DNA from 3 places in the Pelorhabdus sp. sgz311001 genome. Region 3 is predicted to be linked to each of the others. Evidence: riboswitches for the same ligand, from Rfam matches in the RefSeq annotation. Region 3 holds a riboswitch; each other region holds the start of a gene.
What was found. A riboswitch is a leader RNA that binds a small molecule or an ion and turns the genes downstream of it on or off. The one in region 3 is predicted to bind S-adenosylmethionine.

Region 1 (10,635 bases), on a different contig from region 3:
TGCTGTCCATAATCAGCTGATCCTTCGCCGATAAATCATTAAAACGCGCTTGCCATGCTTTTAGTTCCTGTTGCAAAGACACCTCGACCGCGTCACCAGCATTACTTTGATACATCTGCTGGGCAATCCAATTAAAAAATTCATCGAGGCCTACAGAACTTTTGGGTAAGGGGGGATTATTCAGCATTGTTAAGGCTTGACCTGCTGCAGCTTGCAAAGATTTAGCCCCCTGTTCCACTGCCTCATCCTTGCTGTATCTACTCTTACTATCAGATTCTTGTCCTTCTAGGGAAGCTTCTTGTAACGCCGATTTTTGCGATGCTATCGTATCCACTTCATTGGTCATCGGCTTATTTGCCGTATTTGCTTCAATCTCAGGAGATCTTGTTCCTCCAAACTGAACCTCAGAACGCTGTGTAGCTGTTGTTAATACCTCGCCTTCAGAATCCATCAAAATGCCTTTTTGTTGAATAGCTTCGCTTGTTGGATCTTCTATCTGCTTACCTGTAGGTGAAACATTCTTTGGCTGATCTAGCTGCATTTCTATGTCTGACGTCATCGCTAAGTCTGCTGATAACTTTGGTCCTTGCTGCAATTTTCCTTGTTCTTGATCCTCGGCTAAAGGAATTGCAGAACCTTTAGATCCCAAAGCAAACTCAGAGTCATGTTTTGGTAAGTTTACGCTCTCATCCTGTGACGGCTGCTCCAAAGAAGTAGACATATTCTGATTCTTTAGACCCGCTTGCCCAAAGGAATCTTTTATTTCCTGATTAATCGATCCAGCCGTTTGTTCCGGCAAAACAGTTGTTTCTGTCTGTCCTGGTTGGGACGGCTGTTTTTGAACAAAGTTTTGCTGCGAGGAAGTATTTTTCAGGCCTTGCTCAACATTTTTACCTTGTGACTCTAGCTGATTTTTCTCAGGATTTTTCTCAGGATTTTTCTCAGGATTTTTTAGTTCAAGATTTTTCAGTCCCAGTTTTTGCAGCCCAGGCTCTTGCAGCAAAACATTTTCGCTCGCAGTTTCCCCGCTACTTGTTGGCTCTTCAAATAGAGTTTGTAAATATTGCATAAGCTGCTTAAGCTGCGGCTGTTGCTTTTGTAACGTTTGTTGCAACGTATCAGACATAATCATCTGATACGCTAATGCGGTTGAAAGCGCTTTGGATAACTGCGAAAAAGCATCTACCGTGTCTTTATTCGTCTTAAGCATAGCGATAAGCCCTTGCTCCATCTTATCAGGCGTCGAGGCCAGTAGCTTATCTGATAAAACTTGTTCTAAATCGGCACGAATAGAATCCGCTAGCATATCTGTCATTGTTTCCGGCATCGCTAAAAGTTGGTCAAGCTGCTCTAAAACACGCACAATGGTTTGTTCAATCATAATCTTTACATTAAAAGTCGGCCCAGCCGGATCTTGACTATCATCAAACAACCCCGTATTTACCTGGGACTTAGGCAACGAAACAGAAGATGCAGCTCCTGATTGAGCTGCCCCTACAGAACCAATAGCCTGCTGTTCGCTTTCCTCTCTTACCGCAGGCGCTTCCTTGCTAGCTGGTATTTTCGACACTGGCGATGTGCCGGAAGAAATTGTTGTTGCATCCATGCGTATTCTCCCTTAGATTGGATTCCGTTTATAAAAAAAGCTTCTATAGTAATATATCGTAAAATTAACTCAAAACGTTTACTCTTATTCAATATTTATTTGTAGTAACACCCATTCTAAGGGGTTCTTTCTTAATAGTCTTATTTCTAGATTATTCGGCTTTTTCCTACTCACTAAATAAAATTCCCTAGGACAACAAATAAAAGTACTAACACTGTTGATTTGATTATCATCCCCAAAATGCCTGTTATAGTTTGTAAAAATCACTTTTCACAAGATCTTTTTGCATCAATGCTGACGAGTATTACTAAGAAACCAATCATAAAGTTCTTTGTTTTTATATATACCAGCAATATTATGTCCTTGGTCAAGCAGAATCGTGAAGCGAGGCGTACTGCCTTGATTCCGTAGTGCATGAATCATTGCTCCATCCTTTTTCAATGGAGCAATAGAATCTTCTGCACCATGAAAAGCCCATATTGGCATAGAAATCATTTGCGACTTCCAAGTAGTAGGGATTATTGGACTAGCGGCAGCGATAGGAGCTATCGCTGCAAAATATTCTGGATGCTGACAAGCTAGAAACCAAGTACCACTCCCCCCCAAACTTACCCCAGTCAAATAAACTCGATCCTGATCTATACGATATTTCTTGAAAATTTCATCAAGTAGTGCAACAAGAAGATCTGATTTATTTATCCAATCATCGTGTTCGGCACATTGCGGTGCAAGAACAACAAAAGGAAAATCACTGCGATGTTCTGAAAACCAAGTTGGCCCATATTCTTTCACTAAATCTAAATTTTGTCCACGCAGTGAACTGCCATGTAAAAATAAAATCAGTGGCCATTGATTTGTCAGTTGGGTATATTGCGCTGGAAAAATAAGCAGGTATTGAATTCTTTGACCTCGATATGTAAAAGTACTTCTTATTTCTACAAAGTCATCAGATAGTTCGATATTTTTAGTTGTCTGTATCACTGCTGCTGGTGCAATAGGTACAGTCTTTATTTCATTATCCCTAAAGTCTTTTTGAAAAAAGTAACAGAACATGAGAAATATCAAAAAACTAGTAATGCCAACTGCCTTCTTCAAGCTCAACAACCCTTTCTATCTCCTCAGAACGCTCTTTGTTCTAATCTAATAATCCATCAGCCAGTGTCCTCACATTTACAGATAGATTCGAAGATCTCTTAGTAGTAATTTTGTAATTTCTCTGGCCTTTCCGCCAGTGGCGCCATCCATTCCCTGAATATTAGTCGCAAAAAAATAACGATTTCCGTCCTTCTCGATACAGCCAACAAACCAACCTAAAATCCATTTGTCATCTTGAAATCCCGAACCCGTCTTGCCCATAAAACGCATGCCATTGCCTTCAGAGATCGTAATATTTCTTTTTACTATGGCCACATTTTCTGAAGCAACAGGTAACTTGCCAGCATATAATTTGTGCAATAAGTCGACTTGTTCACGAGCTGATATCTGTAAGGAAGATCGTAGCCAGAACGTGGTTAAACCGCCAGATATATCCTGATTCCCATACTGTATCTTGTCAAGAAACGCTTGCATTCTCTCCTTTCCGATCCGTCTGGCAAGTTCCTTAAAGTACCAGACAACGGAATCTCTCGTAGCCGATGATAATGTTTGATCATGATTCCAAGCAGGAAAATCATACCTCGTTCCATCCCATTTAAATAAAGTATATACATCCTCCTGATCAACAACGCCTGTTTCTAGCCCCGCAAGCGAATTATAAATTTTAAATGTAGAACACGGCGATAAGCGCTGTACACTTTGCACTTTATTGAAAACGGTATACTGATTCTTCGCGTCATCATACAGAACAAAGGTGCCTGTAGTAAAGCCATTAAAGTACTTCCCCAAGTCTTCCCGTTCAACTAAATCTGCCGCACTCAGTTTAGCCATAGAGTTAAAACACAAAAAAGTAACGACCAAGCATACTAAAGGCCATTTTTTCATATCCAACATCCTTTCTTTATAGGTGATTCTATTTTTAACATTTTCCTTATCGCAATAAGACTACACTTGTAGTCTATAAGCAGAATATTACACTTGTAATCTATCTGTGTCAATGCAAATTCTGAGAAATTAAAAGTTCCGTCTACTAAGTACAGACAAAGAAAAAACGCAAGGTATACTGACCCTGCGTTTTAAAATTCTATAAAATATTTTCAGCTTTTAGGATAGCTAAAGTTATATTTTTAGCATTAGCACCATCCGCTGCTTCTTTGCCTTGGATATTTGTTGCAAAGATATAGGTTCTGCCATTATTCTTCACAAAACCAACAAACCAGCCGTTAATGTTTTTGCCATTCACATTACCAGTACCGGTTTTACCATATAAAGCGAAATGGTCCTGCTCAAATAGCTTGATGGCATTTTTGACGATATCAATATTTTCCGGCGAAAAAGGCATGTCGTAAGTACATAATTTTTTAAGGATTTCAACTTGTTCTTGAGGAGAAATTTTCAGAGAAGATTCTATCCAAAAATCCTTAATGCCTCCCGAGAGATCATGATTACCGTAACCAGTTTGTTTTAAATAGTTCTCAAGCCTCGCTTTGCCGACTGACGAATCAACCCTCTGAAAATACCAATTCACAGAGTACCTCATAGCCGATTTTAACGTCTGATCTCTATTCCATGGTTCAATTGGGAATAAAGTTCCATCCCAGGCTAACAGCGTATTATCCTTTGTTAAAACTCCCGTCTCAAGACCAATTAAAGAGCTAATAATTTTATAGGTTGAATCCGGCGATATCTTTTCATTATTATTATCGTCATGATATACCAGATAATGGTCTTTTTCTAGATCAAGTAAAACAAAAGCCCCATTATAACCTTGAAAATAACTGCTTAAATCCTTATAAACGATACTTTGCTTTTCTTGTGGCGGTTCGACGAATGAAGCTGCCCCAGATACATCCCTGGCGCTTGTTAGAACAAAACCACTAAACAGCAAAAAGAAAAATACTTCCAAAATCAATTTGGCTGTAGTCCTTTTTTGATAGAAAGCAATCCTTGATAATCGATCCTTAATATGTTTTTTGCTACTAATGAATCCGGCTGTTGTAAAAGAGTTCTCTTGAGATGAGTATCTCTCCAAAAAAGCAATAATCGCGGCGCCATAATAGTGGCATTCTTCTGGTTCCAATAAACTGAGTACTGACGCATCGCAAGCCAATTCCCGATCCTGACGCATTTGATAAAAAGCATACCAAATAAGCGGGTTGAACCAGTGAATGATCTGGAAAAAAGCGATAATCCAATTGACATAAAGATCTTTGCGTTGAAGATGGGCTAGTTCATGGAGAAAAATATAACGTAGATCCGCCTTACTCAAAAACTGAACCATGCCCATTGGCAAAACTAGATGTGACTGCCAAAGTCCAACTATTCTTGGACTTTGAAATTCTTTTGACTCGACCAAAATTGGATTATGCTTTACATTTACCAATTTCTTGCATTCATTCAATAGGTTTAGCACGTCTTTATCTCGAACTTGTGGACTATTCTTTATGATAGCTTGCAGTTTCATAGTGGATCGAATCATATAGCAAGTAAAAATAACTACACCAATAAGCCAAACCAAAAATATCATTTCATTTTCATTATCAAAGAAAGCCCTGTTCATTGATACATAATAATCATCGCTATCGTTCGCGAATTTGTTTATGGAAAACTTTCTATTCACAGTCGACTCAACAGCTACAGATTGACTGGGTTTAAAATAATCAGCACTTTGGGTAACTACATAGTTGAAAACATTAAATATACTTAAAGGGCTTTCTGGCGCAAAGGGAATTAACAATTTTCCAATCAATAGAAACCATATCAGGTACTGCCAGTTTGCCCCTAAGCGATGTTTAGAGACCAAACGAACCACCAGTATTAAGCCGACTAAACCACTCCCTATCAGCGAAGAATATAGCAACCAATGAACAAAAGAATCGAGTCCCATAAAGAGACCTCCCTTGCTTTATTTTTTCTTTTGATCTAGGATGCGTTTCAGTTCAGCTATTTCTTCTTTTGACAATTGCTGTTCCTCTAAAAAATTGGCAAACATCACATTCAAAGCGCCAGAAAATACTTTGTCTAAAAAGGACTGGCTTTCCGCTTTTATACAATCGACTTCGGCCACAAGGGGATAATACACATATTCCCGGCCTTCGACATGAAAAGCGACGGCTTGTTTCTTTACCAGTCTTCCCAACATTGTTTTAACGGTCTTGGGCTTCCATGGCATAATCCCTTCGATTTGCTTAATGACTTGGTTGGCTGTAAGCGGTGCCTTTGCCCATAAAATCTTCATAACTTGCCATTCCATGTCCGAGATTTGCGGTAACGTTTTCAAAGCTTTCCACTCCTAAAGATTACAATTGTAATTATAAATAATATACCCCTTGTAAGACTTCCTGTCAAAAATCAAATATTGTTTAAACCAATGCACTATTTTTTTAAACACATAAGATGAACTGTTACGGTCAAATAAAAAACAACAGTAAAAGTTATGAATCAACCTGGACATAACAAAAGTGCATTTATGCCCTAGCGTAGGCACAAATGCACTTTTTATCAACAGTACGTTTTCTACTTATGCTGTAAACTTACTTTCTTCAATCTTGCTACAGCCGCTTCTAATGTTTCGATTTTTTTGCAGTAGCAAAACCGAATAAAAGTATGGGCATCAGCGCTGTCGGGACGATAAAAACTGGAACCAGGTACCGGCGCAACACCAATTTCCCGGGTTAGATAGAAGGAAAATTCTACATCATCGTGCCACCCTAAAGAACGAATATCCGCCATAATGTAATAAGCTCCCTGCGGTTTTACACAACGAAGACCAACTGATTCTAGCGCTCCTAGGAGCAAATCACGGCGCTCGGCGTAAAAATCTCCTAGCTCCTGATAGTAAGAGTCCGGAAACCGCAAAGCTGCGGCAGAAGCAACCTGTAAGGGGGCAGCAGCGCCAACGGTTAAAAAGTCATGAACTTTACGAATCGAATCCGTAATTTCCGGGGAAGCAATCACATAGCCAATACGCCAGCCAGTCACACTATAAGTTTTTGAGGTGCTGTTAATAATAATCGTCCGCTCAGCCATCCCAGGCAGATTATAGAGAGGAATATGTTTGGCACCATCATAAAGGATATATTCGTAAATTTCGTCAGTAATTGCCAAAACGTCATACTTTTGACATAACTCAGCAATCACTTGTAATTCTTCCGCTGAAAACACTTTACCTGTAGGATTATGAGGCGTATTAATAATAATCGCTCTCGTCTTATCAGAAAAAGCTGCTTTTAATTCATCTAAGTCGAGGTGAAAATCCGGGGTATGGAGCGTCACATATTTGGGAGTCGCGCCGCATAAAACAGCATCAGCGCCATAATTCTCATAAAAAGGTTCAAAAACAATGACTTCATCGCCAGGATTAATCGTCGCAAGTAAGGTCGCGATCATTCCTTCCGTGGAGCCGCAGCAAACGGTAATTTGTTTTTCCGGATCAATTTCGATACCATATTCTTTTTTTACTTTTGCCGTAATGCCATCGCGTAAATCCTTGGTTCCCCAGGTAATCGCATATTGATTATGATCATTAAAAATTGCGTCAGCCGCAGCTTGTTTAATCGCATCAGGCGCTGGAAAATCGGGAAAGCCTTGCGCCAGGTTAATCGCGCCATGTTTTACAGCTACGCGTGTCATATCACGGATCACTGATTCCGTAAAATGACTTGCTTTTTCTGAAGCGTACTTTTGAATTCTCTGCATAATTTCTTCGTCTCCTTTTTCCTCACACCTGTTAATAGTCATAAAACAATTTTTATTCCAAAGCCTGATCTAGATCGGCAATAATATCTGCTACATCTTCCACGCCGACAGATAAACGAAGCAAGCAATCATCAATGCCCAATTTTTCTCTTGTTTCCACTGGAATATCAGCATGGGTCTGTTTCGCCGGAAAAGTAATCAATGTCTCAACACCGCCGAGGCTTTCGGCAAATTGAATGAACTTCACTTTTTCCAGTACTTGCAGCACAAGTTCCGGTCGCTTCACCGTAAAAGAAACCATACCGCCATAACCAGAAGCTTGCTTATCTTGAACCGCCTTGCCGGGATGCTCCGCCAGACCAGGATAATAGACTTTCGTTACATGACGATGCTGATTGAGCCATTCAGCTACAGCCTGAGCATTCTCATTGTGACGCTGCATCCGAAGCGCTAAGGTTTTCATGCCGCGAATCAACAGCCAGCTATCGCCAGGACTTAAAATATTGCCTGTAGCATTCTGGATATATTGAATTTTTTCAGCTAGTTCTGGATCTTTGGCTACAACAAGACCGCATAATAAATCATTATGGCCCGCTAAATATTTCGTACCACTGTGAAGTACAATATCGGCGCCCAGTTCTAAGGGGCGCTGTAGACAGGGCGTTAAAAAGGTATTATCAACAATCAAATGAATGCCTTTCGATTTCGTAAGCCTTGCGGTTGCCGCAATATCAACAATACTCATTAACGGATTGGTCGGCGTCTCAATCAAAACTGCCTTAGTATTAGCTTGGATGGCTGCCGCAATATTCTCTACATCAGTAGCATCAACATAAGTTGCTGTCAAGCCAAAGGGAGCAAACACTTTATCAATGACGCGATAAGTTCCGCCATAACAATCTTGAATCACCACTATGTGATCGCCAGCCTTGTACAACATCAAGACTGCTGTAATGGCCGCCATCCCAGTCGCAAAAGCATAACCGCCTGCACCATTTTCTAAAATTGCGATTCCCTTTTCCAAAACTTCTCGCGTCGGATTCTTGGTTCGCGTATAATCATAACCAGTACTTTGTCCCACTGCGGGATGGGCAAAAGATGCTGTTTGATAAATCGGCGTACTAATTGCTCCGGTTTTCTCATCGCTGCGTACACCAATGTGCACAATTTTCGAATTCAATTTCATGATTTTCCTCCATCCTGTTGTAAAACTCATTTTAGAAACAGTTACTACAATGCATACAAAAAGTCCCTTTCCATGAGGAAAGGGACATAACTTCCTTTCTCTCATCTTTCAGGATTTCTCCTGCTGGATTTAGCACCTTACGCGTAAAAACGCCGGTTGCCGGGTGTCATCGGGCCAGTCCCTCGACCACTCTTGATAAGAGTTTCGCTATGAAATTGTTAATAGTGTAACATTGCTTTATCTTTCTGTCAATGGAATGGAGTATAATTTTTTTCTAAAAAGCGGCAACTACAGCTACGCCATATTTATCTTGAATAAATTTCTTCACCTCTGGCGAAGTTAAATATTCAGCAATTTTTTTGATTTCCGGGCGATTTTCATCCCCTTTTCTTACGACAAGATCATTGGCATAAGGGGAATTAGCATCTTCACGAAATAAAGCTGTTTTAGGATCTATTTTTGCTTCTAAGACATAATTGGTATTAATAACAGCTCCATCGACATCAGGCAAAGCTCTAGTCAGTTGTGCCGGATCGACCTCAACAAATTTTAAGTTTTTCGGATTTTCGATAATATCACGCGGTGTCGCGGCAAAAGTAGCTAACCCTTCTTTTAATTTGATTAATCCATTGGCCTGGAGCAAAATAAGCCCCCGATATTCGTTGGAAGGGTTATTCGATATTGCGATAGTAGCGCCATTTTTCAAGTCATCCTTTGATTTAATTTTCTGTGAATAAAAACCAATTGGTTCTACGTGAACCTTAGCTGCTACTGTAAAATCATAACCTTTTTCCTTCGCAACAGACTCAAGATAAGGCAAATGTTGAAAATAATTACCATCAATCTGTTTATTCTGCAGAGCAGGATTTAATTGCCCTTCATCATCTAAGACAACGACCTCTAAATTAATTCCTTCTGCTTTTAATTTTGGTTTAATAAAATTTAAGATTTCAGCATGAGGCACAACGGCTGCACCAATTTTGACAGTCACTTCTGATTTTCCTGCAGTCTGAGTGCTTTCTTTTTTGTCGCTGCCGCAGCCTCCCATACTAGTGGCTAATGCAACAACACCAAGTATGATAATCAGTTTTTTCCAGCTTTTCTTTATGAACATCCCCATCATCCTTCTCTCTTATCCTTTATTCAAACTTATACCGCTTACGATTAATCCGCCTAGCGAGCCAATCACCTCCCCATTGAATTCCTTGTACTAAAATGACTAAAATAATAACAGTGGCAATCATCACATCATCACGATAACGCATATAACCAAAGCGAATCGCGAGACTTCCGAGACCGCCAGCGCCAATAGCGCCAGCCACAGCAGTAAAACCAGTAATCGCAATAATTGCCAGCGTGACACCCCGGACTAAAGAAGGCAGTGCTTCTGGAATCAGAACTTGCGTGATAATAGTAAAAGGCGTGGCTCCCATTGCTACAGCCGCTTCAATTTTTCCAATCCCCACCTCTTTTAAGCAATTCTCAATAATACGGGCTAAAAAAGGCGCTGCACCAATCGAAAGCGGTACAATCGCTGCCGTAGCCCCAAGTGTCGTGCCAATCAATAAACGAGATAAGGGCAATAAAATTACAATTAGAATAATGGAAGGAAAGGACCGAAAAATATTAATAATCGTTCCTAATATTTTGTTAATCCTAGGCGATGCCAATAAATTTCCTTTCTCGGTAATCACCAAAATAATACCTAGCGGCAATCCTAAAACCAAGGCGGCTAAGGTCGACAGTAACACCATATAAACCGTATCGCCAAAACCGGTAAATAATAGGTCTAATAAGTCATCATTCAAATGCCTTCTCCCTCCCGAAAAATCCGTTTTGACTGAAACCCTTGCAGAATCTGCACAAATTTTTTGGCCGTATCACTTTCAGGATTCATGAAAAATTTATCCACAGTTCCGGTTTCCACGATCTTCCCTTGTTCAATGACAGCCATATGATTGCAAATATGCTTTAAAACATCCAATTCGTGAGTAATCAGTACAATTGTTAACCCCAATTTTTGATTAATAGCTTTCAATAATTCTAAAAT
Region 2 (10,635 bases), 650 kb from region 3:
TACGGCTTCGCGATCAATAACGGCACTATGAAGCGGCTGATGATGAAATAAAGCACATTCTACAATAGGATAAGGAATTCCCCACCAATCAAGCAAATAGCCGCCCATCTCTTCATGAGTAACACCAAGACGCTCTTTCTCAAGTTCTGTTAAAACAAGCGTATCTGTTTGTAAAGCGGCTTTCAACACTTCTTGGTAGTCATTCGCGAAATAATGGATGCATAAAACGAGGCCTAAGTTATGTAAAAGTCCAGCTGTTGATAAGTTGTCAGGCATTTTCTTTTGGAGTAATTCTCGATAGATTTTACTCATAAAGCGATTGGTCAGATTAGCATGTCTTGTCAATTCTTCTACCGAAAAAGGCGGTATTGACAAATCAACGAGTTTAAAGAGACTGCAAGAAAGCACTATTGATTTGACAATAGAGAGACCTAAATAGTTAATAGCCTGTAAAACAGAAGCTGTTTTTACGTTATAAAACGCTGAATTTACGACTCGTAAAATAGCTGCTGTAACGGCAGGATCTGTTTCAATCACTTTGGCAATCGCACTTGCTTCGGCATCTTTGGCAATTAGCTCGCCTACAGAATCATAAATTCCCGTGACAACAGCGAGATTTTCCAATCCGTTGACAAGATTCAGCAAAATAGGATTACGATAAATTTTACGAGCTGTAAAAATTTGCTCAATCTTCTTCTTCAAATCCTCTCCATTCCACGGTTTAAACAAATATAAACTATTGGATCCATCAATGAGACTATCAAGAATTTCCTTTTCATCGGCATAACCGCTTAAAACTAACCTTGTGGTAGCTGGATAGAGCGCTTTGACTTTTTTTAAAAACTGGTGTCCATCCATACCTGGCATGCGCATGTCGGAGACAACAATATCAATGGGATTTTCTTTTAAAATATCTAATCCTTCTTCGCCGCTTTCGGCTACGAACAACTCGTAATCTGTATCAAAAAAGAGCCGCTCAATGGCTTTCAGTATTGATTTTTCATCATCTACAAATAAAATACGATCTTCCATCTTCTTTTTGTCCCCCTCTTTCCCGTTTCTCGCTTATGAAACCACTTCATCTATATTTCTTTCTCCATAGGGAATTTTTATAAAAAATGAAGCACCATGGCCGATCTGGCTCTCCACTAAAAATTGTCCACCATGTTTATTAATAATGCCATAAGCAATACTAAGGCCAAGACCAGTACCACTGCCCACCTCTTTGGTCGTAAAAAAGGGATCAAAGATTCGAGTCAAATACTCCGGTGGAATGCCAGGACCATCATCAGTAATTTTACATACGGCAAAAACATCCTCTACATACGTTTCCACCGTAATTTTTCCCATGCCCTCTTTGTGTTGACTTTTGATCGCATGAGACGCATTGACAAGAATATTCATCAATACCTGAGCAATCTGACCTTTATCGCATTTTATTTCAGGTAAATCTTGCATGTTCTTCTCTACTTCCGCCGTATATTTCACTTCGTTTTTAGTAATCAACAGTGCTTCTTCTACAATCTGATTCATATCATGCATGGCAATTTCATCTTCTAAGCCTGTCCGGGCAAAATTCCGCAAACTCCGAACGATTTTAGCCACACGATTCACACCATCTTGCGATTCGGCAATCGTCGGACCAAAATCAGCTAATACTCGAGTGATTTTATGACTTTTCTCGCCTTCACGCAAAGATGGAATTACCTCAAGCAACTGCTCCTTGGTGCTTTGCTCATCAGCAGCGAAATCAACAAAGGATCGATAAAGTTCGATAACTTCCTGAATACGAGTAAGATATTTCGCCATAATCTCCAGATTACTGCTGACAAATCCAATCGGATTATTGATTTCATGAGCCACTCCTGCGGCAATTTCCCCCAGAGAAGCTAGCTTCTCTGACTGAATCAAATGAAACTGCGCTTCTTTCAGTTTCTGGGTTACCGCTTGCAGCTCTTGATATTGCTGAGACATTTGATCAAACATATCACGCAACATGAGAATTCGTTTTCGCGCCTCTACGGCAGCTCTCATCCTTGTGGTAAATTCAATAACGTCAATTGGCTTTCCAATATAATCATTGGCCCCATATTCAAAACAAGTCCGAAAACTTTCTTTATCGGTTAATCCTGTAAACATAATAATTTGAATATCCTTATATTCATCATGGCGACGAATCTGCTGTAAAAGTTCCATACCATTCAACTTAGGCATAACAATATCAAGTAAAATAATATCAATTTCCTGATCCCGCAACAAATCTATGACAGTTTCAGGAAGTTTGCAAGTTAGAACATCACTGCCTGGAATGTGCGCCTCAATTAAATCCTTAGCTAAGGTAAGATTGAAGCGTTCATCATCAACAACTAACATTTTCATCGTCATCACCGACTTTCTTATGTTAATTCTTATTCTTGCTCCGTTTGTTTTAGCGGCAATTCCAGCAAAAATTGCGTACCCTCATTCAGTTTACTTGTAAATGAAATTTTACCATGATGTTTATTCACAATAATATCGTAAGAAATACTAAGCCCAAGCCCTGTACCGCTACCAACAGGCTTTGTCGTAAAAAAGGGATTAAAAATATCTTGGCCAATTTCCTCGGGTATCCCGCTACCATTATCACGAATCGAACAGCAAACAAAAGAATCGCGTACATATGTCTCGATTACGATTTTCCCCCAAGGTATGCTTTCCCCTTCTTTCATAGTAATTGCTTGGGCGGCATTTAGCAGCAGATTTAACAATACTTGATTAATCTGCCCTCCCACAGCTTGAATCAGCGGAATATCGCCTAACTGAAGGTCTACTGCCGCAATATATTTGAATTCATTTCGGCAAACAACTAGTGAGCTTTGAATTCCTTCATTTAAGTCATAAGCTTCCCAACTACCGCTTTGATCACTACGTGAAAAGGCTCGTAAGGCTTTAACAATGCTGCCAACCCGCTGAAGCCCTTCCAGGCTCTCCGAAAAAGCCGGTTCAATATCTGTTAAAATGTAATCAATTTTCTTCTTTTTCATTAAGGTGCTCAAGTTTTGTAAGGACTGCTTCAGTCTTTCAGGATCCTGATTTCTAGCTTCTTCTGCTACCTTTTTTAAAGCAGCAATCATTTCAATAAGGCGTTTTGTATATTCTTCAAGGGTTTCGTAGTTGCTAAGTACAAATCCTAAGGGATTATTAATTTCATGAGCAATTCCAGCTGCTAGCTGGCCTATCGAAGCCATTTTTTCCTGATGAAGAATTTGCGATTGCGCATTTTTCAATTCACTGTAGGCATTTTCCAGTTCCACATTTTTGACTTTCAGTTCGCCTTCGGCAGCTTCCCGATCATGGACTTCCTTTTGTAATTCGGTGTTGATTTCAAGCAATTCCTGGTTTTTCCCCGTAAGTTGTCCATTGACAGTAAAAAGCTGTTTCGTCCGCTCCTTCACCTTCTCTTCTAGCTCGTCACGAGCGGCAGCCAAATACATTTCTGTCCGCTTTTGCCGCCGTATCACTAAGAGCAGTAGACAAATAAACAACAAAAGAATAAAAGTAAGCGCGCCAACGACCTGATAGTAAGCGATGATTCTTTCATGTAAGCTTGCCAAAACCTCCTCTTCGGCAATCCCCACTACAACAGCCAAAGGATAATCTGGCAATACATGATAACTGTAAATACGCTTCACAGGATCAAGGGCCCCTTCGCCAATAAAAGACCCTGACTCTTGTGTTTGAATTTGTTGCAACAAAGCACTTCCCGTTAAATCTTGTCCTGCAGTATGATCTTCGCCAGCCTGCCTAGCTCTGACAATCCCGTCAAAACCTACAAGGGCAATCGATGATTTATCACCTAAATGAACCTGACGGTAAAAGTTCGTAAAGTAATTTAAATCAACGGAAACGATAACTACCCCGCCAAAAGATTTATCGGGCTTATTAATACGCCGTGTCATTTGTATCGACCATTTACCGGAAGATCGGCCAAGAACAGGTTTGCTAATGAATAATTGATTCGTATCTGCTTTTTGATGCACAAAAAAATGTTCTCGATCTTTTAAATTAGAGGGCACAAAAGGCACTTGGCTGCTTAATAATAAATCACCATTCTCGCCAGCAATGCTCAATAATACAAAGGGCTGATTGGTCAACCGACCCTCATTAATATAACGAGGAATGCTAATGATCGCCCCATCTGTTTCATATTGATATTTTAAAAACAGCACCGTTTGATCGGCACTGCGAATCGTCCGAAGTGAATGTTCCTCAAAGGCGCGGGCAAAATTGCTTGTTTCTTTTATAGCCTGCTCAATCTCAATTTGCTGTTCCGCCCGTATTTTATAATAAAGTCCGCCCCAAACTAAGGAAAGTAAGAGAAACGCAAATAATAGAATGACTAATGTACTTCTCTGCCATAGCCATCGTTGCCAAGAAACAGTACTTGCGTTCATCTTACAAACCTCCCTTTCCTATAAGCAAAACACCATACTTCTTTTTCCGTTTTAATTCGACATATTTTTCCACTCTCCTGTCTATCAAATCAAATAACTGAATTTTCCCAAGAAAAATGCAGCTGCCTTATTGTGCAGCTGCATAAGTTTTATTATATTTGATAATCATAAACAGGATAATGAGAACGTACCGCTTTACCGGCGCAACGACTTAGAATTTTACCGTCAGCAAAAACGATCTGTCCATCGAGCAAAACATAATCAATCCCTTCCGGCCAGGCATCGGGTCTTCCAAAATCAGCTTTATCGCAAATCGTGCGAATATCAAAAATCGTAATATCAGCATCCATGCCCTCCTGCAACCGACCTTTATAAGTAAGGCCCAACGTCTCAGCAGGTAAATACGTGGCTTTGCGCAACGCTTCAAGTAAGCTCAATTCGTAATTTTCACGCACAAGCTTACGCAAATAACGCGGGAAGCTACCGGCAATCTGGGGATGGCCTTCGCCTTTAGCATAAGGGCCAGTATCGGTGGATGGCATAGCAAAAGGATGACGCAAAGCCTCATAAATTTCTTCTTCAATACCTGTAAGAACAACTACAGAAGCCCCTGGATCTACATTACGCAATTCTTCATAAATAGCGGGCGTCAATCGTTGACCGTTATATTTTCCGGTAACTACAAGAATATCTTCCAATCCCCAGCCATTTAACGCCATGGACTCTTCATTAAATAATACAGCTCCAATGTGCGTCGCCCACTGTGTATACATACCGCTGTCAAAACGAATGTCAATCCCGCTAGCGCGCGCTTGGTTAATGAGCGCCAATGCCTCGGCTACCATACCGGTACCATATTGATAAACTAAATGAGACACCTGAATTCTCGCCCCAGTTTGCCGTGCAATTTGGATCGCTTCCACTAAAGAAAACATATCAATTGCAGTAATCATTCTTGTGTCAATTGATATAACCCGTCCATAGCGAGCGGCAATTTGGCTCAAACGTATAACTTCTGCCTCAGATGTCCCCGGCGCATAGGCTAACCCGAGTGACAAGCCGCAGGCCCCTTCAATAAAAGCTCGTTCTACAAAGAGTTCCATTTGCTGTAGCTGCTCTTCCGTAGCTGGCTGCAAAGGATCCAATGCTCCGACAGCTTTTCGCAAACTAATCGAATGACCAATCATTTCCGCTTGATGAAGAATAAACCCCTGCTTTTCTTGCGCGGAAAAAAACGCTTCTATATCAAGCGGGCCAAGTCCACAATTACCGCCAATCGTTGTTGTAATTCCTTGCCGCAAAGATAATTCACCGCAATAATCGTCAAGATCTACATGACCATGAATATCAATAAATCCTGGCGAAACAATCCGCCCTGCCACAGAGAGAACCTCGCGTCCTTGTAATTCTTCTGATGTAATTGCCGCAATTTTCCCGTTGAAAATTCCTATATTGCCACGTCGTCGCATCCCTCTTTCAGGATCAATAAGCAAACCATCGCTAATTACGATGTCATAGATCATGGTGGCCGCCTTTCTTTCTACGATAATGAATCAAGTTTGTTTCATTATACCGTGGTTTTAATCTAAATACCATCGCCATCAAGTCCTGCCAAAGCAGTAAAACGTTGTTTTTCAGTCCGATCAATCTGGACGACTTTCCCTGTTTTCACTACGATAGTAACCTGACCATACTCAATTCCTTCACAGGCTTCTTCCAGCCCCTTGCGCACCGCTTTAAACTCCTTACTACGTTCACTATTTTTACGAAATGAGCCTAACGATTCATCAGGACGAATTTTTTCATTGCGTTCAATCTGAATCAAACGGAAATTCTGCCAAGTGAGCGTAAGATGTCCATGATACACTTGCTGCAAAATAGCTAAAATCTGGTCCAGTTGCTTTACCGAAATTTGATTTTGTTTTTCTAGCATACTGTTTTCTCTCCCTTAGACTAAAAAATAAAACGTAAGAGCCCCTTTGAAAGAAGCTCTTACGTTTCTGCGCTTCTCTCATCGTTCAGGAAATTTCCTGCTGGAATTGGCACCTTGCTAAAAAGCCGGTTGCCGGGCGTCATCGGGCCAGTCCCTCGACCACTCTAGATAAGAGTTTATTCGGTAATTTATATCATTTTATCAATTCTGTTGCAGCAAAGCATTCATACTGCCTGTTTGATAGCCGTTAAGATCGATTGTTATAAAAGTAAAGCCAAGACGCCTAAACTCGACTACAATTTGCTCTCGTACTTTATCCTGACATAAACTGGGGATCCATTCCGCTTCGACTTCAATGCGAGCTACCTGCCCATGGTGACGCACTCGTATCGAACCAGAACAAAACTTTCTGATATACTCTTCGGCTTGCTCTATTTGTCCAAGCTTTTCCGCAGTTATCGCTTCGCCATAAGCCACCCTAGACGACAAACAGGCTGCGCTTGGTTTATTCCAGGTTGCCAGCCCCCACTTTTTCGAAAGTTGACGAATTTCTTTTTTGGTGAAACCAGCTTCTAGCAGAGGCGATGCGACTTGATCCAATTCTGAAACAGCTTGTATGCCTGGTCGATAGTCGCCGAGGTCATCTTGATTTGATCCTTCGAGTATCCATTGAAACTCATGTTGTCTAGCCCAGGATACCAACGCAGAAAACCGCAGTGTTTTACAATGATAGCAGCGATCTGCGTCATTTTCTCTAAAGTCAGGGCTAGCGAGTTCATCAATTGGCAGCAACTCGTGACGAATGCCAATTTCTTTGGCTACCGCTATAGCAGCAGTTTTTTCGCTTTGCGGCAAGGTTGCTGAGTAAGCAGTAACTGCAAGAGCTTTTTCACCTAATATTTTATAAGCAGCGGCGGCTAAAAAAGTACTGTCGACCCCACCAGAAAAACCGATGACTACACTTTCATAACTACGAAGCATTGTTTCAAGCTTCGCCAGCTTATCAGATAGAGTATTCATCACAATCCCCCCGTTCATTTAAATAAAACAACAAAAAAAGGCCACTGCACCTTATTTTTCAAAAGATACAATGAGCCTTCAGTATTTCTGATCAGCTACTTAGCGTATTTGTTTTAATATAAAATAGCATGGAACTACAACTCTGTCAATGAAAATTTCCCGATATGGGAAATTTTTACTTGCCATTTTGTTGGGAATTTCGCAAAATAATAGAGTACAGAATCACCATACTTTTAGGAGGCTTTACCGTGACACAGGAAATTAAAGCAAAAGAAACGCGCGAATTTCAAACTGAAACGAAACAACTTCTCGATTTAATGATCCATTCCATCTATACAAACAAAGAGATTTTTTTGCGTGAATTGGTCTCCAATGCCTCGGATGCCATTGATAAAGTTCGGTTTGCATCGTTAACCGATCAGAATTTACTAGAAGGAAATGATACCTTTGAAATTCTGCTATCCCCTGATGAAAGTACAAAAACATTAACGATTTCTGACAATGGCATGGGCATGACCTATGACGAAGTCATCGCCACTATCGGTACAATTGCTCAATCAGGTACAAAGGCCTTTTTAGCTAAAATGAAAGAATCAGGCACAAATTCTGATACAGAGCTGATTGGCCAATTTGGTGTCGGCTTTTATTCCGCCTTTATGGTTGCCCAAAAAGTCACGCTTCTGACACGAGCTCCCGGACAAGAAAAGGGTGTAAAATGGGAATCAGCAGGCGACGGAACTTATACGATTGAGGAATTTGACAAAGACACTCGCGGCACTACAATTATTTTAACGCTTCATGACGCCTTCTGCGGTAAAGAAGCTGGCGAGGAAAATTTTCTAGAACGCTATACATTGCAAAATCTAATCAAGAAGTATTCCGATTATATTCGCTATCCTATAAAGATGAATTTCATCCACAAAGAAAAACCGCTTGATAACGAAGGAAAGGTTATCGAGGATGCCCCAGAAACAGAATCAGTGGAAGTGCGGACTTTAAATTCTATGACACCGCTCTGGTCGCGTAGTAAAAATGAAATTACCCAAGAAGAATATCAAAAATTCTATCAAAGTCAATTCCATGATTGGGAAGAGCCATTAGAGGTCATTCACTCTCGTGTTGAAGGAGCTGTCGAATATACCACTTTGCTCTTTATCCCGGCTCATGCACCTTTCGATTTTTATGAACGTGACGCAGCTTCAAAAATTTCATTGTATTCCAAACATGTTTTTGTTATGGAAAACTGCAAAGACTTGCTGCCGCCTTACCTTCGCTTTGTTTGCGGTCTCGTTGATTCACCGGACTTTTCCTTAAATATTTCCCGGGAATTATTACAGCATAGCAAACAGCTTAAACTCATTGGCAAAAATTTAGAGAAAAGCGTACTCAAATCGTTAGAACGCCTCCTACATAATGATCGCCCTAAATACGAGAAATTTTGGAAAGAATTCGGCACAGCTTTAAAAGCCGGTATTTATTCCGATTTTTCCAGTCGGGAAAAATTGCAAGATCTTTTGCTATTCCCTTCTTCCAAGAATAAAGAAGAGCTCACCACTTTAGCTGACTATATTAGCCGTATGCCAGAGAAACAAAAAGCTATCTATTACGCTACAGGAAAAGATTATGATACAATTGACAAATTACCACAGCTAGAACTACTGAAAGAAAAGGGATTGGAAATACTATATCTCTTTGATCGCGTCGATGAATTTGCTATTGAAGCGTTACGTGAATATAAGGAAAAGCACTTTCATTCCGCAAGTCGCGGTGACTTAGATTTAGCAGATATTGATTCACCGGAAACTCAACAAGATACGAAAGAGCTCGCGAAGGAAAATGAAGCGCTCATTAAAGCAATTAAGGATCAGCTTGGTGACAAAGTCACCGAAGTAAAAATCAGCACTCGCTTAAAATCAAGTGCTGTATGCCTTGTCAGCAGTGATCAAGGCATCAGCTTATCGATGGAACATATCTTGTCTGAAATGAACCGGACTATGATGAAAGCAAGCCGCATTTTAGAATTAAATCCGCAGCATGCTTTATTTAACGTTTTAAAAGATCTCTACGAAACAGATGCTTCTTCGGAGCAGTTTGCTGATTATTGCCGACTTCTCTATGATCAGGCTCTCTTGATTGAAGGTCTATCCCCAGAAGATCCGATTGGATTTGCCAATAAACTAGCTGAACTTATGGCAAAAACCGTAAAATAAGTATAGGATTGTCTAACAAAGACTTGATTGTGTAAAAACAGTCAAGTCTTTTTCTTTTTAACAGCAGGAATTTCTTTAACTAATTAGAATAATCTAAATTAAATACAAATTTAGAGAGGGATGGTTACGATGTCCATTAGCAAGTGTTACGTATTTGTAAGCTACAAAGACAATCCGAAGCAAAGTCCCTGTATCTATCTAGAAAATATGAAAAGTGCCGTGCAACTCTATCAGAATCTAATTGATAGCGGCGAACACCAAAATCACAAACTTGATTATTTAACCTGCGGTTACGAGTTTTGTACCGACCAAGGTCGAACCGGCGTACGAGATATTACCTCTTACGCCTTCTCCTAACCCGTTGAAACTATAAAAAGCTAAACTCCTGCCGCTTAGAATAGCCGCAGGAGTTTATTTTAGCCCTCCTTGCTCATAGACATAATTCGCCTAGTACAGTATAATTATTTTTAAAGTTTTACTTTTCTCTTTGCAAATAAAGATGCCGTAGAGGCAGTAAAGGACTCGCTGCACAATGGCCCTATATAAATATTTTTTTCTTTTCTGGCTTTTCCTTTTTCCCAGCACTCTTATGCTTTATGAAACTGGCTTTCTTTCGGAAAGCCTTTTTGCCATTCAACATGCCCATATCGCTGGCGTGCTTCTTGTTGATCTTTTCGCTGGCTTTATTGCCTATACAGCCTACCAGAATGCCCTAAGGCGTCAAAATCGTTTTCTCGCTTGCACAACCCTTGCCTATGGCGGCTTTACGCTGCTTTATACCGTTTATAGCGGCGCCCTAGTTCTCCTTGAACCGTTTCCCTTTTCCTTTCTGATCTTTGCGCCAGTTGCGCGAATTATTCTATCTTGTTATTTACTCTTAGGGCTTTTTTATTTAAAAGACCGCAATAATCTAACGCTCTTTCACTGGAAAAAACACTGCATTGTTCTAATCATACTTACAGCTATTCTCCTTACCTTCGCTGCATCTTGCACATTCTCTGTTACATTATTGCGTCAAGGTCTGGAACTATTAGCTCTG
Region 3 (10,635 bases):
AGCCAGAAACTGTCGCGCATCGGTTGTCAAGCAAAGATAGTGCTGAAGATGTACAGGAATAAGGGGGATATACAGGTATGACGCGGCGTCAGGGAGCGCTACTTGTTCTTTCCGGCCCCTCTGGAGCCGGCAAGGGAACAATTTGTAAAGAGTTACTTCGAAAAGCTTCAGCTACACTTCACTACTCTGTATCGGTTACTACAAGACCGATGCGGGTTGGGGAGGAAAATGGAGTCAATTATTGGTTTGTTTCGCAGGAAGAGTTTTTGACGATGCGTGAGCAACAAAACTTGTTGGAATGGGCGGAAGTTTATGGTAATTATTACGGAACGCCGCGACAATTTGTTGAAGAAAAACTACAGGCTGGCCAAGATGTCATCTTAGAGATTGATATTCAAGGCGCAATGAAAGTCAAAGAATCTTTTCCGCAAGGCGTTTTCATTTACATATTGCCGCCGTCGCTTACGGAATTAGAACACCGTATTGTTGGGCGGGGAACTGATAGTGAAGCGGTTATTGAGCGGCGTATGAAATGCGTCAAAGAAGAACTTACCTTTGCCCATGAATATGATTATGTCATTGTCAATGATGTAGTGGCGAAGGCGGTAAGTCAGGTTGAGGCTATTATGCAGGCGGAGCACTGTCGCATTATTCGTAATGAGGCGTTACTTGAACATATTTGCCTGTTTGGCAGTATCGACGAAGATGAAGAATTACCAGGCTGATTTTAGGAAGGAGATTTTCAAACATGATATATCCATCGCTTGATTTACTCGTAAACAAGGTAGATAGTAAATACACTTTAGTCGTACTGGCGGCGAAACGGGCCAGACAGATTATGGATGGGGAACCAACCTTGATCGACTGTCGTTCCAATAAACCGGTAACAATGGCGCTCGAAGAAGTCGCTTTAGGTAAAGTTTCCTACGAGCGGACAAAGGCAGGTATTAAATAGTGTCAATTCAAGGCAAGAATATTGTGCTAGGCGTTACAGGCGGCATTGCTGTTTATAAAGCGGTTGATGTAGTAAGTAAATTAAAAAAAGCCGGTGCCAATGTTCATGTGATTATGACGGAATCGGCAGCGAAATTCGTCAGTGCGCTTACGTTTCAGGAAATGAGCGGCAACCCTGTTGTTGTCAGCATGTGGAGCGAAGCGAAGCATTGGAATGTCGAACACATTGCACTGGCGACGTTAGCCGATGCGTTTTTGATTGTTCCGGCTACCGCTAATATTTTGGGCAAGATTGCGAATGGGATTGCTGATGATATGCTGTCTACGACAGTGATGGCGACAAAAGCTCCCGTTATTGTTGCTCCGGCGATGAATACGAATATGTATTGCAATCCTGTTGTGCAAAAAAATATGGCCACTTTAAAAGAGCTTGGTTACCACTTTATTTCGCCAGGCAGCGGCCTATTGGCCTGTGGCACTGAAGGAGTGGGACGGTTAGCGGAACCTTTGGAAATTGTCGCTTTTGTACAAAACTTTTTTGCGCAAAAGAAGCCGCTTCTTGGTAAGACCATTTTAGTTACAGCAGCTGGCACGCGTGAAGCCATTGATCCTGTTCGCTATATTGGTAATCGATCTAGCGGGAAAATGGGCTATGCTATTGCGGCGCAAGCGGTAAAACAGGGAGCCAAAGTTATTTTAGTATCAGGTCCTTCCAGTTTGCCGCAACCTGATGGCGTTACTTTTTGTTCTGTTGAGAGCGCCAAAGAAATGCAGCAAGAAGTGCTAAAATATTTTACGACTTGCGATGTCGTCATTAAGGCAGCCGCTGTATCTGATTATCGTCCAGTAACGGTAGCTACTCATAAAATCAAGAAAAATGACGGGAATTTAATCATTGAATTAGAGCGCAATCCGGATATTTTACGCGAATTGGGTACTATAAAAGAAAAACAGATTCTCGTAGGCTTTGCGGCGGAAACGCAGAATGTAGAAGCTTATGCAGCGAAAAAACTAGTAGAGAAGAATCTTGATCTTATTGTAGCGAATGACGTATCACAGCCAGGCGCCGGATTTAATGTTGACACGAATATAGCCAAGCTTTTATTCCGTGATGGCGCCATAGTCGAATTACCGCAGATGACGAAAGAGGCTTTGGCTGATCAAATATTAGATCATGTTTTCACAATTCTGCAAAAAAGCTCTTGATTTTTTTGCCATTCTACTATACAATTGCTCTTGTGAAAATTTTATATTTTACTCATCAAGAGTTGGTGGAGGGACAGGCCCAATGATACCGCGGCAACCATTTAGTACAAGCTAAAACGGTGCCAATTCCGGCGAGAAATTCTTGCGAGATGGGAGAGCGAATGATTAAACTCCCATTTAGGGAGTTTTTCTTTTTTAAACAGCACAATAGAGGAGGGCTTTTTTTGAAAGAAAAACGTGTTTTATTTACATCAGAATCAGTTACAGAAGGACATCCTGATAAAATAGCTGATCAGATTTCTGACGGCATTTTAGATGCTATTTTAGAACAAGATCCTTTTGCTCGCGTTGCCTGTGAAACGCTGGTAACTACCGGTCAAGTCCATGTAGCCGGTGAAATTACGACGCAGTGCTATGCCGATATTCCTAAAGTTGTCCGCAACACCGTAAAAGAGATTGGTTATACTCGGGCAAAATTTGGTTTTGACGGTGATACTTGCGGCGTCCTTGTGTCGATCGACGAACAGTCGCCTGATATTGCTATGGGTGTTGATAAAGCGTTGGAAGCGAAACAGGGAGAAATGGATGAAATTGAAGCAATTGGCGCTGGCGACCAAGGCATGATGTTTGGTTATGCTACGAATGAAACCGATGATTATATGCCTTTGCCAATTTCCTTAGCGCACAAATTATCACGTCATTTATCGGAAGTTCGTAAAAATGGAACACTGCCTTACTTGCGTCCTGATGGAAAAACACAAGTTACGGTAGAATATGTAAATGGCAAGCCTGTACGCATTGATACGATTGTCATTTCAACCCAACATGGCCCGGAAGTGGAACTAAAAACAATTGAACAGGATTTAATCGCACATGTGATTAAACCAATCGTACCAACGGAACTGCTTGATGATAAAACTAAATATTATATTAATCCGACGGGCCGTTTTGTTATTGGCGGTCCACAGGGTGACGCTGGCTTAACAGGCCGTAAAATTATTGTTGATACTTATGGCGGCATGGCTCGTCATGGCGGCGGCGCTTTTTCCGGTAAGGATCCTACAAAAGTAGACCGCTCTGGCGCCTATGCAGCTCGTTATGTGGCAAAAAATATTGTTGCCGCCGGCCTTGCTGATAAATGCGAAATTCAGCTTGCTTATGCGATTGGCGTAGCTCGTCCTGTTTCAGTTATGGTAGAAACCTTTGAAACAGGCAAAGTGGATGACGCTGTTATCGCTGCTTTAGTACAGAAACATTTTGATTTGCGTCCTGCTGGCATCATAAAAATGCTGGATTTACGTCGTCCGATTTATAAACAGACGGCTGCTTATGGTCATTTTGGCCGTAACGATCTGAACCTTCCTTGGGAGAAAACAGACAAGGCTGCTATTTTACGCCAGGAAGCTGGTCTATAAAGCCATAATTTCATCATACTTGGCTATACTATAAAGGCTGCTTTATTTTATAGTCAGGAGATGATATTATGAAACGATTTTCCTCGTGCGCTAAGAACCGTCTTCATCGTTACGCACCACAGATGCCTTACTGTTATGAGGAAGATTGGTTTACCCAGGAAGATCCTCTCTCCTGCAATTTACCAAGCTGGTGGAATTGGGAGCAGGATTTTGCCGAGTTTGAGCGAATTGAATTTTAGAAATCGGATTTTATAAGGAGACTATTTCTTAGTCTCCTTACTTTTATGCGTGGTGGAAAATATGACCTATGCTCAGGTTGTTGTAAATATAACGGTAAGAAGGCTTGATCGTCCCTTTACTTATCTGGTTCCAGAAGGCTGGGAGGTAGCAAGGGGCTGTCGTGTTCTCGTTCCCTTTGGCCCTCGTATGGTAGAAGGCTTTGTAGTAGCTGTTCTATCAGCTAATGATTTGATAGCAGCAGCAGGCGAAGACCTTGACGAAGAGACGTTAAAACCCATTCGGGAAGTACTTGATGAAACACCGTGGTTTGATGAAAGTATGCTAGAAACAGCTCGGCAGCTTGCTGATTATTATTTATGTTCGCTCAGCGATACACTCAGACTATTCGTGCCAGGGAAAAATACGATAAAAACAAAGCGAGGCTATCAGGAAAACTTGGCGGATTTGCCAGAGTTAAAGCAGGTTTTGCAGGAGCTTTCTTTGACCCAAAGATCGCTTTATGAAGCAATATGTTCATCAAACTTAAAAACAGAAGCAGAACTCATGAAACTGCCGTTTTATTCGAAAAAAGATTTGCAGTTTCTCTTGCGTGCTAAAGTCATTACAACAAAAATTATTACAAGTCGGACGGCAAACGAAAAAACTGATAAGGTATTGGCAATTTGTGCTGCTTTGTCTGATCAAGGGAAGACTGTAAATTGGTCGCGTCGTCCTGCCCAGAAGAAGGTTATTGACTTTGTACAGCAGGGCTGTGTTATGTGGTCTGATTTGAAGAATCAGGGCGTTCAGTGGGACGCTGTCAAACGGTTGCAAGAAGAGGGCTGGATTACTTTCAAGGAAGTACGGACTTTTCGCCGTAGTTACGGTGAAACTGCCATTATGGGCACTCCGCCTGTTTATACGAAGGAACAACAGGACGCGCTTGCGAAAATAATTCCTTCGTTGGCCGTAAAAGTGCAGCAAACTTTTTTGCTTCATGGCGTAACCGGCAGTGGCAAAACAGAAGTTTATCTGGCGGCTGCAGCAGAAGCGCGGCGACTGGGACAGCAGGTTATTATGCTTGTGCCGGAAATCGCATTGACAGGGCAAATTGTCCGGCGTTTTAAGGAACGATTTGGCGAGGATGTCGTTGTCATTCATAGTAAACTCAGTTTTGGGGAACGCTTTGATTCTTTTTGTCAGATGAAGGAAAGAGAAGCGGGGATTGTCATCGGGGCTCGCTCTGCTTTATTTGTTCCAGCTCCGTCCCTTGGTCTGATCATGCTTGATGAAGAACATGAATTTACCTATAAGCAAGAGGAACTTCCTCGTTACCATGCGCGTACGGCGGCGATTATTCGGGCAAAAACTACTGGCGCTACCGTTCTTTTGGGCAGTGCTACGCCAGCTTTGGAAACATATTATGAAGTGCAAGAAGGACGCTATGAGCTGCTTTCTCTGGACTATCGTGTTGATAAGCAGCCAATGCCGCAGGTGGAACTTGTTGATTTGGCCCAAGAATTGAAATCAGGACGGCGAACCGTAATTTCTCCGCCGCTGGCTAATTTGCTTACCGAAACGATGCAGCGAGGCGAACAAGCAATTATTTTGATTAATCGACGTGGTTATTCAACCTTTATTCTTTGCCGCGAATGCGGTCATGTGATATCCTGTCCTCATTGCGCCATTGCTATGGTTTATCATTCAGTAGGGCAGGATCTTCGCTGTCATTATTGCCGTCAGACGGCGTCCGTTCCTGATATCTGCCCGGCCTGCGGCAGTCGTTATATTAAGTTTTTCGGCACAGGAACCCAAAAAGTAGAGGAAGAACTTCATAAATTGCTGCCAGATAAGACGGTAGTGAGAATGGATCAAGATACAACAAGCAAAAAATTTTCCCATGACCGGATTTTAAAGGAATTTCTGCAAGGAAAACAAGATATTTTGCTGGGTACTCAGATGGTGGCGAAAGGTCACGATATTCATAATGTAACGGCTGTTGGCGTGATTTCTGCTGATACGGCGCTCAATTTACCAGATTTTCGGGCGGCTGAGAGAACTTTTGCCCTGATTACTCAGGCTGCTGGCCGGGCTGGGCGCGGCGATAAACCAGGAACTGTCGTTGTACAGACTTATAATCCTGACCATTATGCGCTTCTTGCAGCAGCTGACCATAATTATCGGGCTTTTTATGATCAAGAAATTGAATTTCGTCGTCAGCTTTCTTATCCGCCCTTTTGTCAGATTATCAAAATCATTTGGCAAGGCAAGGCAGAAAGTCCTTTACGCTTGCAGGCGGAATCAGCTTGCCGCGTTTTACAAAATAGGTTAACTTCGCCCCAGACGGAGATCATTGGACCAGTAGCGGCAGCGATTGCTAAGATTCAAGATACGTATCGCTTGATTGGACTGATTAAAACAAGCGAACCTGATAAGGTTCGGGACGTCATTCGCGACGTAAAACTGTTAGAAGAGCGAAATGTGACTGTCGATGTAGATCCTCTTAGCTTGATGTATTAGATTTTTTACTTGTTATGTGCTAAAATTGTTTCAGGATTTTCATAAAAGGAGGAATCATTATGGCGATTCTTGATATAAAACGAGCTGGCGATAAAGTACTTAAGGAAATTGCGTTGCCAGTAGAGAAAATTGATAAAAAACTTAAGCAGCTTCTTGATAATATGGCTGATACTATGTATGCGGCTGATGGAGTAGGTTTAGCTGCACCACAAGTCGGCGTATCACTGCGTGTTGTGGTGATTGATGTAGGCGATGGGCTGATTGAACTGATTAATCCGGTTATTATTGCCAAAGAAGGCGAAGAGGTAGGTCCGGAAGGTTGTTTAAGTGTGCCCGGTGTTTGCGGCGAAGTGAAACGTTTTGCCTCTGTAACAGTAGAAGCGTTGAATCGGCAAGGAAAAAAGGTTCGATACCAGGGAACAGGACTTTTAAGCCGCGCTTTTCAGCATGAAATTGACCATTTAGATGGGATCTTATTTATTGACATTGCGGAAGCGATTATGACTAGTTCAAAGGATGATTCTAATGACAAATAAGCCATTGCGTGTAGTTTTTATGGGCACGCCTGACTTTGCTGTTCCCTCATTAAACGTGCTTATTGAAAATCCCTTGACTGAGGTTGTCGCCGTAGTAACCCAGCCTGATAGGCCGAAAGGCCGTGGGCGAAAGCTTATGTTTCCGCCCGTTAAGGAAGCGGCTGTAGCGGCAGGAATTACCGTGCTTCAACCTGAGTCGATTAAAACAGAAGAAATGTTTCACACCTTACAAGAGCTAGCGCCAGACCTGATGGTTGTAGTTGCTTTTGGCCAATTTTTACCTGAATCGCTCTTAAAACTGCCGCCTTGTGGTTGTGTGAATGTCCATGCTTCCTTATTACCAAAATACCGTGGCGCAGCACCGATTCACTGGGCGATTATGAATGGCGAGACCGTGACAGGTGTTACAACCATGTATATGGATAAAGGCATGGATACAGGTGATATGATTTTAAAAGCGGAAACAGCCATTCCTGCCGATATGACAACAGGGACGCTGCATGATGTGCTTATGCTGCAAGGCGCTAATCTGTTAAGTGAGACTGTTGCGTTAATTGCTGCTGGCAAAGCCCCGCGGGAAAAACAGAGTGCTGAAGAAGCTACTTATGCTGCTTTATTGAAACGTTCAACGGAACGAATTCAATGGAAAAGAACAGCCCAAGAAATTCATAATCAAGTAAGAGGCTTAAATCCCTGGCCAGGCGCTTTTGCGAAAACCGATTCGATGAATCTTAAGATCTGGCAAACTCGTGTTCTTGATGACGCGCAGACTGGTACGGCAGGGATGATTGTTGCTTGCACGGAAAAAGGCTTTGTCGTTCAGACTGGCAAGGGCCTTTTAGAAATCGTTGAAGTGCAGCCGGAAAGTAAACGGAAAATGACAGCCCAGGAGTGTCTATGTGGTTACTGCATTCATCCTGGGGATACGCTAAAGTAGGGGTGAGTTTATGCTGGAAGTAGTTAGCCGACCACAGAAACGATTGTTTTTGGCGTTGCTCTTAGTCAGCCTTATCATAGCAGCCTGCTCCATCTATGGAATTTGGAAAGTCAGTTTACCTGGATTGTCAGCTTTGAATGAGTTGCTTCCTTGGTTTATTGGCACGATCCTCGGTCTATTTGTATTGACTGTATTTGCTGGAGTCGGCGGAATTATTCTGGCGATTCTCGGATTTCCTACGCCCCGGTTTTTCCAAGGTGTTGCCTGGTCTGCTGTCCAACTACTTTTTCCTATTGCAATTGCTTTAGGTAAATTGTTTGATGTAGATAAAGAGCGGGTGGAACGATCTTTTATCGAGGTGAGTAATCATCTGATTCGTAAACGACAGGTTATTGTAAAACCAAACCGTTTCTTAATCCTTACGCCGCACTGCATTCAGCAGGAAGACTGCCCTTATAAGGTTACTAAGAATATCGAAAATTGCCGACGCTGCGGTCGCTGTCAGGTAGGGGAGCTTGCTGCTGTTGCTGAAAAGTACGAAGTCCATTTGGCCATTGTTACAGGCGGTACTTTAGCGCGGCGTGTAGTGAAAGCTTTAAAGCCGCAAGCGATTTTAGCAATTGCTTGCGAGCGGGACTTGACTACAGGAATTCAAGATGTATTTCCGTTACCCGTAGTAGGCCTCTTAAATGAGCGGCCCTGCGGTCCTTGTTGTAATACGCGCGTCGATATGGCGGCCGTAGAAAAGATTGTACGGCAATTTCTCGGAATGGAAGAAATAGAAGAAAAGGAAGAAAAACAGGCGGAGGAATGTAAATGAATGCCAGAGAAATGGCGTTGCAAGTCATTAATGAAATAATTGATAGTGGAGCCTACTCGAATATTGCCTTGGCAAAAAAATTGCATAAGAGTGTTGTGAGCGAACAGGATCGGCGCTTTATTACCGAACTTGTATATGGTACGGTTAAGACTCATAAGACACTTGATTATTTTTTGGCCAAGTTTATTACCCGTAAACTTTCTACTTTATCGCCTGTTATTTTAAATATTTTACGTCTTGGTTTATATCAGATTCTTTTTTTGACAAAGGTGCCGCCATCGGCTGCTTGCAATCAGTCGGTAGAACTGGCTAAAAAGTATGGTCATGCTGGCACTGTAAAATTTGTCAATGGCGTGCTGCGTAATATGATTAGGCAACAAGATAAACTGACCTATCCTGATCCTGCCCAAGAGCCAGATGCTTACTTGGCTTATTTTTATTTTCACCCGCTGTGGTTGGTACAGCATTGGCTGAAGCAGTATGGTTTTTCTGAGACGGAGGCTTTATGTGCGGCGAATAATGAAATTCCGCCTTTAACGCTGCGTACGAATACGTTAAAGATTACGCGGGAAGAGTTGCTTAAAAAGCTACGAGATCTTGGAGTTGTCTGTGAAGCTTTGACGAGTGTGCCCGAAGGAATTCTCGTTACAGAGCATGCATCGCTTGATCATTTACAGCCGCTGCAAGAAGGCTTTTGTCAAGTTCAAGATACAAGTTCTATGCTTGTCGCGCCGATTGTAGATCCGCAGCCCGGGGATTTTGTGATTGATGCTTGTAGCGCTCCTGGCGGCAAAAGCACTCATATGGCGGCATTAATGCAAAATAACGGCCGAATCCTTGCCGTAGATTTGCACGAACACAAACTACCTTTAATTGAGCAGAATGCCAAGCGGCTTGGCATCTCAATCATTGAGACTTTGGCTTATGACGCCACAAAATTATCGAAGTCTGGTTATGAGCTTGCTGATAGAGTACTGGTTGATGCGCCTTGCTCCGGTCTTGGCGTATTGCGCCGTAAAAGTGATTCTCGCTGGCGTAAAGATCCGAAGCTGTTACAAGAGTTGCCTAAATTGCAGCTGGAAATTCTACGAGAGGCGGCTCGCTGCGTAAAGCCGGGCGGTGTTCTTGTCTATAGTACTTGTACGATTGAAACGGCGGAAAATGAAGCGGTTATCGAGCGTTTTCTGCAGGAAGAATCTCACTTTGTGCTTGAACCGGCTGGTAAATATTTACCGCAGCCTACGGATGATAAGGTTATTCGCTTCTTTCCTCATCGCGACGGACAGGATGGTTTTTTTATCGCTCGCCTGCGGCGTAGTCACTAAAGGAGGATTGAACTTTGAAACAAAAATTATTTGGATTATCGATTCAAGCCATATCAGAAGCTGTTGGCGCTTATGGACTCAAGCCTTTTCGAGGCCGCCAAATTGCTAAAGCCATTTATCAACGTTTTGTTACGGATTTTTCGGAGATGACCGATCTCAGTAAAGAGGATCGGTCGTTGCTTTCCGAACATTTTTCAATTGAAGCGCCGCAATTAGAGCGGGAGATTGTTTCTAAAGATCAAAAAACCTGTAAAGTTTTGTTGCAGCTTATTGATGGCGCCTGCGTCGAAACCGTCTTAATGCGTCAGCCCTATGGCAATAGTTTGTGTATTTCCACTCAGGTGGGATGTGCTATGGGCTGTCTTTTTTGCGCTTCTACTTTGAAGGGGCTAGAGCGAGATCTTACGGTAGGCGAAATTATTGGGCAAATTTGGTTTATGCAGCGTTTATTAGCTAAAACAGAAGAAAAAGTAGATACTGTTGTTGTTATGGGCACAGGCGAGCCGTTGCAAAATTATGATTCGCTGTTGGCGGCAATTCGGCTTTGCCATGACAAAGATGTTTTTCATCTAGGCTATCGTCATTTTACTGTTTCGACTTCCGGCATTGTCCCGCGTATTTATGACTTGGCGCAGGAAGAGATTCCCCTTACTTTATCAATTTCGCTACACGCGCCAACGGATGAGGTAAGAAGTCACTTAAT

Region 1: linked by a shared signal. The riboswitch ahead of AC0MXB_RS12915 (trans-sulfuration enzyme family protein) and the one ahead of metK (methionine adenosyltransferase) in region 3 are both predicted to bind S-adenosylmethionine.
Region 2: linked by a shared signal. The riboswitch ahead of AC0MXB_RS01445 (DUF2292 domain-containing protein) and the one ahead of metK (methionine adenosyltransferase) in region 3 are both predicted to bind S-adenosylmethionine.

The regions. Positions count from the first base shown of each region.
Region 1 covers NZ_JBVXUT010000005.1:34,599-45,233, forward strand. Annotated here, with positions in the region: gene AC0MXB_RS12885 (hypothetical protein) at 1-1,606, opposite strand, end outside; gene AC0MXB_RS12890 (carboxylesterase family protein) at 1,895-2,710, opposite strand; gene AC0MXB_RS12895 (penicillin-binding transpeptidase domain-containing protein) at 2,777-3,586, opposite strand; gene AC0MXB_RS12900 (BlaR1 family beta-lactam sensor/signal transducer) at 3,786-5,588, opposite strand; gene AC0MXB_RS12905 (BlaI/MecI/CopY family transcriptional regulator) at 5,607-5,954, opposite strand; gene AC0MXB_RS12910 (pyridoxal phosphate-dependent aminotransferase) at 6,218-7,399, opposite strand; gene AC0MXB_RS12915 (trans-sulfuration enzyme family protein) at 7,452-8,585, opposite strand; SAM riboswitch class I at 8,684-8,787, opposite strand; gene AC0MXB_RS12920 (MetQ/NlpA family ABC transporter substrate-binding protein) at 8,860-9,699, opposite strand; gene AC0MXB_RS12925 (methionine ABC transporter permease) at 9,725-10,393, opposite strand; gene AC0MXB_RS12930 (methionine ABC transporter ATP-binding protein) at 10,390-10,635, opposite strand, start outside.
Region 2 covers NZ_JBVXUT010000001.1:269,217-279,851, reverse strand. Annotated here, with positions in the region: gene AC0MXB_RS01465 (HDOD domain-containing protein) at 1-1,032, opposite strand, end outside; gene AC0MXB_RS01460 (hybrid sensor histidine kinase/response regulator) at 1,066-2,385, opposite strand; gene AC0MXB_RS01455 (ATP-binding protein) at 2,409-4,433, opposite strand; gene AC0MXB_RS01450 (N-acyl-D-amino-acid deacylase family protein) at 4,586-5,956, opposite strand; gene AC0MXB_RS01445 (DUF2292 domain-containing protein) at 6,019-6,366, opposite strand; SAM riboswitch class I at 6,442-6,541, opposite strand; gene larE (ATP-dependent sacrificial sulfur transferase LarE) at 6,568-7,386, opposite strand; gene htpG (molecular chaperone HtpG) at 7,704-9,596, shown strand; gene AC0MXB_RS01430 (hypothetical protein) at 9,726-9,953, shown strand; gene AC0MXB_RS01425 (diguanylate cyclase domain-containing protein) at 10,186-10,635, shown strand, end outside.
Region 3 covers NZ_JBVXUT010000001.1:920,182-930,816, forward strand. Annotated here, with positions in the region: gene remA (extracellular matrix/biofilm regulator RemA) at 1-62, shown strand, start outside; gene gmk (guanylate kinase) at 78-725, shown strand; gene rpoZ (DNA-directed RNA polymerase subunit omega) at 749-955, shown strand; gene coaBC (bifunctional phosphopantothenoylcysteine decarboxylase/phosphopantothenate--cysteine ligase CoaBC) at 952-2,160, shown strand; SAM riboswitch class I at 2,210-2,316, shown strand; gene metK (methionine adenosyltransferase) at 2,385-3,575, shown strand; gene AC0MXB_RS04805 (hypothetical protein) at 3,644-3,814, shown strand; gene priA (primosomal protein N') at 3,876-6,314, shown strand; gene def (peptide deformylase) at 6,374-6,850, shown strand; gene fmt (methionyl-tRNA formyltransferase) at 6,840-7,787, shown strand; gene AC0MXB_RS04825 (DUF116 domain-containing protein) at 7,798-8,607, shown strand; gene rsmB (16S rRNA (cytosine(967)-C(5))-methyltransferase RsmB) at 8,604-9,932, shown strand; gene rlmN (dual-specificity RNA methyltransferase RlmN) at 9,947-10,635, shown strand, end outside.